3 regions of the Micromonospora sp. DT178 genome follow, and region 1 is predicted to be linked to each of the others. Evidence: predicted binding sites of a transcription regulator. Region 1 holds the regulator's gene; each other region holds the start of a gene.
The links. Region 1 encodes HrcA, which represses chaperone genes, less so after heat shock. Its sites were predicted from a motif close to GGTTNGCACNCTCNNNNNGAGNGTGCNAACC; they were not measured.
Positions count from the first base shown of each region.

Region 2: the regulator HrcA is predicted to act here: its motif matches at 1,966-1,996, upstream of groES (co-chaperone GroES).
Region 3: the regulator HrcA is predicted to act here: its motif matches at 1,277-1,307, upstream of groL (chaperonin GroEL).

Region 1 covers NZ_JBNCKV010000022.1:63,754-67,026, reverse strand. Annotated here, with positions in the region: gene dnaJ (molecular chaperone DnaJ) at 1-627, opposite strand, end outside; gene hrcA (heat-inducible transcriptional repressor HrcA) at 701-1,723, opposite strand; gene ACLQ22_RS29090 (DUF4870 domain-containing protein) at 1,967-2,665, shown strand; gene hemW (radical SAM family heme chaperone HemW) at 2,706-3,273, opposite strand, start outside.
Region 2 covers NZ_JBNCKV010000002.1:449,509-452,781, reverse strand. Annotated here, with positions in the region: gene groL (chaperonin GroEL) at 1-1,447, opposite strand, end outside; gene groES (co-chaperone GroES) at 1,518-1,832, opposite strand; gene ACLQ22_RS05925 (THUMP-like domain-containing protein) at 2,082-3,273, shown strand, end outside.
Region 3 covers NZ_JBNCKV010000002.1:100,777-104,049, reverse strand. Annotated here, with positions in the region: gene groL (chaperonin GroEL) at 1-1,080, opposite strand, end outside; gene ACLQ22_RS04215 (hypothetical protein) at 1,355-2,443, opposite strand; gene ACLQ22_RS04210 (cold-shock protein) at 2,629-2,832, opposite strand; gene ACLQ22_RS04205 (GNAT family N-acetyltransferase) at 3,044-3,273, shown strand, end outside.

The DNA.
Region 1 (3,273 bases):
GGCGCAGGTCGGGCACGGGTGCGGGATGGTGGTGCCGTACCCCTGGCAGACCGTGCACGGCCGGGCGGAGACCACCTGACCGAGGAAGGTGCGCTGCACGGACTGCACCTCGCCCCGGCCGGCACACGCCTCACAGGTGGCCAGGTGGGTGCCGGCCGCCGTGCCGGCGCCCGAGCAGGTGGTGCAGAGCACGGCGGTGTCGACGGTGATCGGCGCCTCGACGCCGAACGCGGTCTCGTGCAGGTCCAGCTCCAGCCGCAGGATCGCGTCCGCGCCGGGCCGGGTCCGCGGTCGCGGACCCCGCGAACCGCCGGCCGCGCCGCCGAAGAACGCGTCCATGATGTCCTGGAAGCCGACGAACGGCCCGGCGCCGCCGGGGCCGCCAGGGCCACCCGCACCCCCGCCGCCGGGGGCGAGCGGGTCGCCACCCAGGTCGACGATCTGCCGTTTCCGGTCGTCCGAGAGGACCTCGTACGCGGCGTTGATGTCCTTGAACTTCTCCTGTGCCTCCGGATCCGGATTCACGTCCGGGTGGAACTGCCGCGCCAACTTGCGGTAGGCGCGCTTGATCTCGTCGTCGGAGGCTTCCCGGCTCACCCCGAGAATGCCGTAGTAGTCCCTGGCCACTGCGTTCCGTGTCCTCATGTTCGTCTCGCGTTGCGCCGGTCGGCGGCCGGAGCCGGCCGTCGGCCCTGACTGGTCAGTTCTGGGCCAGCAGCTCGCCCACGTAGCGTGCCACGGCCCGTACCGTGGCGATGGTGCCGGGGTAGTCCATCCGGGTCGGCCCCAGCACGCCGAGGCCGCCGACGCTGGTCGCGCCCGGCCCGTAGCCGGTGCTGACCACCGAGGCGGCGCGCAGGTTGTCGATCTCGTTCTCGTCGCCGATCAGCACCCGCGTCGTGCTCGGCTCCGCCTCGCCGATGAGCTTGAGCATGACGACCTCCTCCTCCAGCGCCTCCAGGATGGGACGCAGGGAGCCCTGGAAGTCGAGCAGGCCGCCGCGGGTGAGGTTGGCCGTGCCGGCCAGCGCGATCCGCTCCTCGTGCCGCTCGATCAGCGTCTCCAGCAGCACGGTGGAGAGGGTGGTCATCGCCGGCCGCAGGTGCGGCAGCGACTCCTCGACCAGCGCCTGCACCAGCGGCGGGGTCTCCGACAGCCGGGTGCCGACCAGCTTCTCGTTGACCAGCCGGCGCAGGTCCGTGACGTCGTCGGCGGGGATCGGCGCGGGCAGCTCGACCAGCCGCTGCTCGACCCGGCCGGTGTCGGCGATCATGACCAGCATCAGCCGGGTGGTGGAGATCGGCACCAGCTCCAGGTGGCGCACCGAGGAGCGGGCCAGGCTCGGGTACTGCACCACGGCGACCTGCCGGGTCAGTTGCGCCAGCAGCCGGACGGTGCGGTGCACCACGTCGTCGAGGTCGACGGCGCCGACCAGGAAACGCTCGATCGCCCGGCGCTCGGCCGGGCTGAGCGGCTTCACCCGGGACAGCCGGTCCACGAAGAGCCGGTAGCCCCGGTCGGTGGGCACCCGGCCGGCGCTGGTGTGCGGCTGGCGGATGTAGCCCTCCTCCTCCAGCACGGCCATGTCGTTGCGGACGGTCGCCGGTGAGACCCCCAGCTGGTGCCGCTCGACCAGCGCTTTGCTGCCGACGGGCTCCTGCGTGGCGACGTAGTCCTCGACGATCGCGCGCAGTACGGCGAGCTTGCGGTCGTCGAGACCCATTCTCCCCACCTCCTGTCGCACGTCGGCCCCGGCACGCGGGGGGCCGGGGCGGGCTGCTGGCACTCGACTGTAGCGAGTGCCAGTCTACGTCGGCGGGGCCGCCGGCGCGATGATCGACCTGGGGCGATCAGTCCGATCGGCGACCGCTCGTGCCCGCCCGACGGCCCCGGGGACCGGTCGTCCGGGCGTCCCGGCCGGTGTCACGCTGGTGCCGCCTTGCCGGCTGCCCCTACCGTGACCTCCATGACTGAACCACCTCGCCCTCCCGGAGCGGGGGACCCCGGCTTCCCGCCGGATCCGACCGCTCCGTCGGGGGTTCCCGGCCACGCCGGCTCCGGCGACCCCACCGCACCACTGTCCGGGGCGCCGGGCCCGGGCAGCCATCCTCCACCCGGTGGCTATCCGCCGCCCACCGGCGAGCAGCCGCCGTCGGGCGGCTACCCGCCGGCCGGTGACTACGCGCCGCCCGGTGACTATCCGCCGCCCGGCGGCTATCCCCCGCCCGGCGGCTTCCCTCCGCCCGGCGGCTACGGCCCGCCGGGGGCCGGCTATCCGGCCGGTGGCGGCTACGGACCGCCGACGGGTGGCTACGCCAGCAACGACGACAAGAACTGGGCCCTGATCGCCCACTTCGGCGGCGCGGTCGGCGTGATCGTCGGCGGCGGCCTGCTCGGCTGGCTGGCGCCACTCATCGCGCTGATGGCCCGGGGGCAGCAGTCGCCGACCGCCCGGGCGCACGCCGTCGCGGCGCTGAACTTCCAGCTCACCTGGATGATCGTCGGGGTGCTGAGCTGGGTGGTCACGCTGATCACCTGCGGGGTGCTGTTCTTCGTCCCGATGCTCGTCTGGCTGGTGCCGCTGATCTTCGGCATCGTCGGCGGGGTCAAGGCCAACGAGGGCGTGCTCTACCGCTACCCGATGACCTACGGCTTCACCAGGTGACCCGGGTCGGCCGCTCCCCCGGCCGGCCCCGGCACGCGGTTCAGGGCAGCAGGTCACGGACGACCGCGTCGGCGAGCAGCCGGCCCCGCAGCGTCAGCACGGCCCGACCGGCCGCGTGCTCGTCGGCGACCAGCAGCCCGTCGGCGAGGGCCCGCGCGGCGCCGGCCCGACCGGCGTCGTCGAGGGCCGCCAGGGGCAGCCCGGAGGCGAGGCGCAGCCGGAGCATGACGTCCTCCATGTGCGCCTCGTCGGCGGTGAGCACCTCGCGGGCCAGGCCGGGCGAGTCGCCCGCGGCCAGCCGCTTCGCGTACGTCGTGGGGTGCTTGACGTTCCACCAGCGCACGCCGCCGACGTGGCTGTGCGCCCCCGGGCCGAGGCCCCACCAGTCGGCGCCGGTCCAGTAGAGCAGGTTGTGCCGGCACCGGGCCGCCTCGTCGCGGGCCCAGTTCGACACCTCGTACCAGGACAGACCGGCCGCGTCGAGGGCGGCCTCCGCCGCGAGGTAGCGGTCCGCGGCGACGTCGTCGGAGGGGTACGGCAGCTCGCCGCGCCGCATCCGGGCGGCCAACCGCGTGCCGTCCTCCACGATCAGGGCGTACGCGCTGACG
Region 2 (3,273 bases), on a different contig from region 1:
ACTCGCCGGTGGCGGCGTCGAGCCCGTGGCCCCACTCCTTGCCGGCGACCTTGTTCACGACGACGTAGCCGTCGTGGCCGGCGTTCTGGGCGATCCAGCGCAGCGGCTCGACCAGCGCCTTGCGCACGATCGAGACGCCGACCTTCTCGTCACCGGTGAAGCCGAGGTCGTCGTCGAGCACCGACAGGATCTGCACCAGGGCGGCGCCGCCGCCGGGGACGGTGCCCTCCTCGACCGCGGCCTTGGTCGCGGCGATCGCGTCCTCGATGCGGTGCTTGCGCTCCTTCATTTCGACCTCGGTCGCGGCGCCGACCTTGATGACCGCGATGCCGCCGGACAGCTTGGCCAGCCGCTCGGCGAGCTTCTCCCGGTCCCAGTCGGAGTCCGAGGCCTCGATCTCCTTGCGGATCTGCGCGACCCGGTCGGCGACCTCGCTCGACTTGCCTCCACCGTCGACGACCGTGGTGTTCTCCTTGTCGACCACGACGCGCCGGGCGGTGCCGAGCACCTCCAGGCCCACCTGGTCGAGCTTGTAGCCCAGCTCGGGCGCGACCAGCTCGGCGCCGGTGAGGATCGCCATGTCCTGGAGCATCGCCTTGCGCCGGTCACCGAAGCCGGGGGCCTTGACCGCGCAGACCTTGAGGGTCTTGCGGATCGAGTTGACCACCAGCGTCGACAGCGCCTGGCCGTCGACGTCCTCGGCGATGATCAGCAGCGGCTTGCTGTTCTGGAGGACCTTCTCCAGCAGCGGCAGCAGCTCCTCGATCGCCGAGATCTTCTGCGTGGTGATGAGGATGTACGGGTCCTCCAGGACCGACTCCTGCGACTCCACGTCGGTGACGAAGTTCGGCGAGATGAAGCCCTTGTCGAACTGGAGACCCTCGGTCACGTCCAGCTCGGTGTGCAGGGCGGAGCCCTCCTCGACGGTGATGACACCGTCGCGGCCGACCCTCTCCATCGCCTCGGCGATCAGCTCGCCGATCGTGGCGTCCTGCGCGGAGATCGTCGCGACGTGCGCGATCGACTTCTTGTCGGCGACCTCGACCGCGCGGCCGAGCAGCGCCTCGGAGACCTTGGCGGCCGCCGCGTCGATGCCCCGCTTGAGGCCGGCCGGGTTGGTGCCGGCCGTGACGTTGCGCAGGCCCTCGCGGACCATCGCCTGGGCCAGCACGGTGGCGGTGGTGGTCCCGTCGCCGGCGACGTCGTTGGTCTTGGTCGCCACCTCCTTGACCAGCTGCGCACCGAGGTTCTCGTAGGGGTTGGTGAGCTCGATCTCCTTGGCGATGGTCACGCCGTCGTTGGTGATCGTGGGCACACCGAACTTCTTGTCCAGGACGACGTTGCGCCCGCGCGGGCCGAGGGTGACCTTGACCGCGTCCGCGAGGGCGTTGACACCGTGCTCGAGCAGGTGCCGGGCGTCGTCCGAGAAGCTCAGGATCTTCGCCATGAATGTCCCTTCGAAGCGTCGTCGCCCCGGCCCGGCGAGCCGGACCGGGGCGACGACACTGATCGGTTGCTTACTTCTCGATGACCGCGAGGACGTCGCGGGCGGAGAGCACCAGGTACTCCTCGCCGGCGTACTTGACCTCGGTGCCGCCGTACTTCGAGTAGATGACGGTGTCGCCGACGGAGACGTCAACCGGGATCCGGTTGCCCTTGTCGTCGATCCGGCCCGGGCCGACAGCGAGGACGGTGCCCTCCTGCGGCTTCTCCTTGGCGGTGTCGGGGATCACGATGCCCGACGCCGTGGTGGTCTCAGCCTCGTTCGCCTGGACCAGGATCCGGTCCTCGAGCGGCTTGATCGCAACCTTGGTCGCGGTAGTCACGGGCATACCCTCCTGGGGTACTGGTTTCGTTACCGGTCGGCGAGCCGACCGGCGTCAATCTGCCACATGCCACCGGGCGGGGCCGTCGTCGCGGGTGCCGGTCCGCCTGGCGTTCAGCGCCCGGGCCACGAGGCCCGGAAGCTGGCACCCTCGGGGTGAGAGTGCTAATCGCAGGTTATTCCTCGGCTAGCACTCCGTCAAGGAGAGTGCCAACCCGCCGGCCGGCGCGTCGGGTCCGCCGACCACAATGGCCGGGTGGATCTCGACCAACTCGCCGCCCTGCGTACGCCCGAGGGGTCGGCCGCGCTCGCCGCGGCCGCGCGGGTGGCCGGCGGCGACCCGCTGACCGCGGCGGCCGCGCTCCGCTCGGCCGGGCTGCCGGCCGGCCTGGCGTCGGCCGCCCTCACCCAGGCCGAGCTGCGGCGCCGGGCGGTCGGCAAGTTCGGGCCGGCGGCGGCGGGGATGTTCCTCACCCGGGCCGGCCTGGAGCAGGCCACCCGGGGCGTCGTCGCGGCCCGGCGGGCCGAGCGGCTGCGGGCCGCCGGGGTGCGCACGCTCGCCGACCTCGGCTGCGGCCTCGGCGCGGACGCGCTCGCCGCGGCCCGTGCCGGCATCCGCGTGTACGGCGTGGAGGCCGACCCGCTGACCGCCGCGATGGCCGCCGCGAACGCCGAGGCGGCCGGGCTGGCCGAGCTGTTCACGGTGGAGTGCGGCGACGCCACGGCGTTCGACGTGGACCGGGTCGACGGGGTGTTCTGCGACCCGGCGCGGCGCAGGGCGGGCACCGGGCGGCGGATCTTCGACCCGAACGCCTACTCCCCGCCCTGGGACTTCGTGGTCGGGCTGGCCGAGCGGGTGCCGCACACCGTCGTGAAGGTGGCGCCCGGCATCGACCACGCGCTGGTCCCGGCGGGCGCCGAGGCGGAGTGGGTGAGCGTCGACGGCGACCTGGTCGAGGCGGCCCTGTGGTGCGGCGAGCTGGCGCGGGTTCCCCGCCGCGCCACCCTGCTGCGCGACAGGCAACGGCCCCCCGTCGACGCCTCCGGCGCGGGAGGGGGGCCCGTCGACCGGCCGGCCGGCTCCAGCCAGCTGACCGGCTCCGGCGCCGCCGAGGCCACCGTCGGCCCGGCGCGCCGGTTCCTGTACGACCCCGACCCGGCGGTGGTCCGCGCGCACCTGGTCGCCGAGCTGGCGGAGACGCTGGGCGCGACGCTGGCCGACCCGAGCATCGCCTACCTCTACGCGGACGCGCCGACGCCGACGCCGTTCGCCCGCTGCCTGGAGGTCACCGACGTGCTGCCGTTCTCGCTCAAGCGGCTGCGGGCGCTGCTGCGGGAGCGTCGGGTCGGGCGGGTGGAGATCCTCAAGCGCGGGTCCGCCCTGGAGCCGGAGAAGCTCCGCCGGGACCTGCGGCTGGCCGGGGACGAGGCGGCCAGCCTGGTGCTGA
Region 3 (3,273 bases), on a different contig from region 1:
GCGGTCGTAGTCGGAGTCGCTCCGGTCGATCTCGGCCCGGATCTGGTTGACCCGGCCCTGGATCTGCTCGGCGTCGCCGGCACCGTCGACGATGGTGGTCTCGTCCTTGGTCACCACGACCTTGCGGGCGCGGCCCAGCATGTCGAGGCCGACGGCGTCCAGCTTGAGGCCGACCTCCTCGCTGATGACCTGGCCACCGGTGAGGATGGCGATGTCGGCCAGCATGGCCTTGCGGCGGTCACCGAAGCCCGGCGCCTTCACGGCGACCGACTTGAAGGTGCCCCGGACCTTGTTGACGACCAGGGTCGCCAGGGCCTCGCCCTCGATGTCCTCGGAGATGATCAGCAGCGGCTTGCCCGACTGCATGACCTTCTCCAGGATCGGGAGCAGGTCCTTCACCGACGAGATCTTGCTGTTGACGATCAGGAGGTAGGGGTCGTCGAAGACGGCCTCCATGCGCTCCGGGTCGGTCATGAAGTAGGCCGAGATGTAGCCCTTGTCGAAGCGCATACCCTCGGTGAGCTCCAGCTCCAGCCCGAAGGTGTTGCTCTCCTCGACGGTGATGACGCCTTCCTTGCCCACCTTGTCCATCGCCTCGGCGATGATCTCGCCGACGCTGGTGTCACCGGCGGAGATGGAGGCGGTGGAGGCGATCTGCTCCTTGGTCTCGACGTCCTTGGCGAGCTTGAGCAGCTCCTCCGAGACGCTGGCCACGGCGGCCTCGATGCCCCGCTTCAGGGCGATCGGGTTGGCACCGGCGGCCACGTTGCGCAGGCCCTCGCGGACCAGGGCCTGGGCCAGGACGGTCGCCGTCGTCGTGCCGTCACCGGCGACGTCGTCGGTCTTCTTCGCGACCTCCTTGACCAGCTCGGCGCCGATCTTCTCGTAGGGGTCCTCGAGCTCGATCTCCTTGGCGATGCTCACACCATCGTTGGTGATGGTGGGGGCACCCCACTTCTTCTCGAGCACGACGTTGCGGCCCTTGGGGCCGAGCGTCACCTTCACGGCGTCGGCGAGCTGGTTCATGCCCCGCTCGAGGCCGCGGCGCGCCTCTTCGTCGAACGCGATCATCTTGGCCATACGGCGTTGTCCTCCTGGACACTCACGGGCCACCCGGAGTGTGTGTCCCGGATGGGCCGCCTGGTGTACGCACCTTGGGACGTCGCCACCTGGCGACGACGACGTCTCCTCGGCCGGGCCGGATAGCCCGCGACGACCGGCCATGTGCCGCAGCCGCGTCTGGACGCCGCTACGACCGTGGCCCTACCGCCCCGACCGTTGGCACTCGCGGTATGCGAGTGCCAATGACTTGTTTAGCACTCTCCCCTGCCGAGTGCAAGCACGATCGCCCCGGTCAGCCGAGTTCGCCGGTCAGCCGCGCGCTGTCCACCGGCCCCTCGTGGGCCCGCTGCTCGGCGTACGTGACGACCAGGCCGACCAGCTGGGCGAGGTGGGTGGGCAGGGCCAGCACCGCGCCCACCAGCGTCACCGCGAGCACGCCGATCGCCGTGCCCGGCGACTCCAGCGGGGTGGTGCCGAACGGCAGCGTGCCGATGCCCTCCACCATGCCGGCGGCCCCGCTGCCGACGATGACCGCCGCCGCCACCAGCGCCACCCGGCCGAGCAGCAGACCGAGCCGGTCGTGGAACATCCGGAAGGAACGGCCGATCGGGTGCTGCCGCTCGAACAGGTAGACCGGGCCGGCCATGCTCAGCGCGAAGGCGAAGTAGATCCCGGGGATCACGCAGAAACAGACCCCGAGCCCGATGATCACGCTCATCAGCAGGGTCCAGCCCCAGAGGCCGAGCGCCCGGCGCGCCCCGTAGGAGAGGGCCGCACCCACGCTCACCGGTTGACCGGCCGCCTGCCGGGTGACCACCCAGGTGCCGGCCGCCCAGCCCAGGCTCTGCACGAAACCGAAGACGAGGGCGCTGCCGAGCACCACGAACAGCAGGATGCCCGTGTCGGCCAGGAAGGTGTCGGGCAGCGCGGCGGGATCGTCGGCCATCGACTCCTCCCACTTCGCGGACGGGTCGACGACGAGCGAGAGCACCGACACCACCAGGGCCGGCAGCACCTGGGTGAGCAGCAGGATCGGCAGCAGCAGCCGCCAGCCCCGGCGCACCGCGCCGACGCACCGGCCGAACCAGCCGTTGACGCCGGCGCCGGGCGGGGTGACGAGCAGGTCGGCCGGATCGAGGCCGTGCCCCGGCGGGTACCACCCGTGGACCGGCTGCCCGGGATAGGCGACCGGGGCGCCCGGGTACCACGGCTGCCCGCCGTACGGCCCGGAGCCGACCGGATACCCGCCGGTGGGCGGGAAGACCCAGTCCTGCGGCTGTTGCGGGCCCGCCGGCGCAGCGCCGCCCGGGCCGACGGGTGGCGTCGCGGCGGGGTCGGGATCTCCCGGGGGCGGCGCGGCCTGGGGCGGCTGGTCGGACATGAACCCTCCTCAGCGATGGCTGGAACGGCTCACGATCCTCCCCTGCCGGCGCAACCGGGCCGAGGCCCGCCCCCGTGGGGCGGGCCGGCCGACGGCTGCCCGGCCCCGCCGGACCACCCCCGGCCGGCGCCTCACGACCGGTGGCCGGGAAGTCGGTCGGCGCGGGGGCGCGGGAGAGACGCCCGTCAGGCGATGACGCGCACGCGCTCGGCCTGGGGACCCTTCTGGCCCTGGGTGATCTCGAACTCGACCCGCTGGCCGTCGTCCAGCGCCTTGTAGCCGTCCATCTCGATCGCCGAGAAGTGGACGAAGACGTCCTGCCCGCCGTCGACGGCGATGAAGCCGTAGCCCTTTTCGGAGTTGAACCACTTCACGGTGCCCTCTGCCACGGTGCACTTCCTCACTCTGCGCGGCGTTCCACGACCCCGGAGGCCGGGCGGGCCGGCACCAGGAGGACCACCGGATCGGCGATCGACGAGGGCCGCTGAAACGGTGACCGAAATCGCACGCTACACGAAGCGTGACGACGGCGCACGACCACAAATCGGACATACTTCGATCGACCGCCATCGGCGGTCATCGCTGTGATAGGCATTCGTCATGACGAGCACGCCCGGCGGTTCGGGGCCGACGCGGCGGGCGGAGATCCGGCGGGTCCGGCCCCGGGACGCGGCCCGGATGCGGGCGCTGCGGCTGGAGATGCTCGCCGACGCCCCGCTGGCCTTCCTGGAGACCCTCGCCGACGCGGCGGCCCGGTCGCACGCGGACTACGCCGCCCGCATCGCGTCCGTCTCCGTCGGGGCGGGCACCGCGCAGTTCGTCGCGGACCC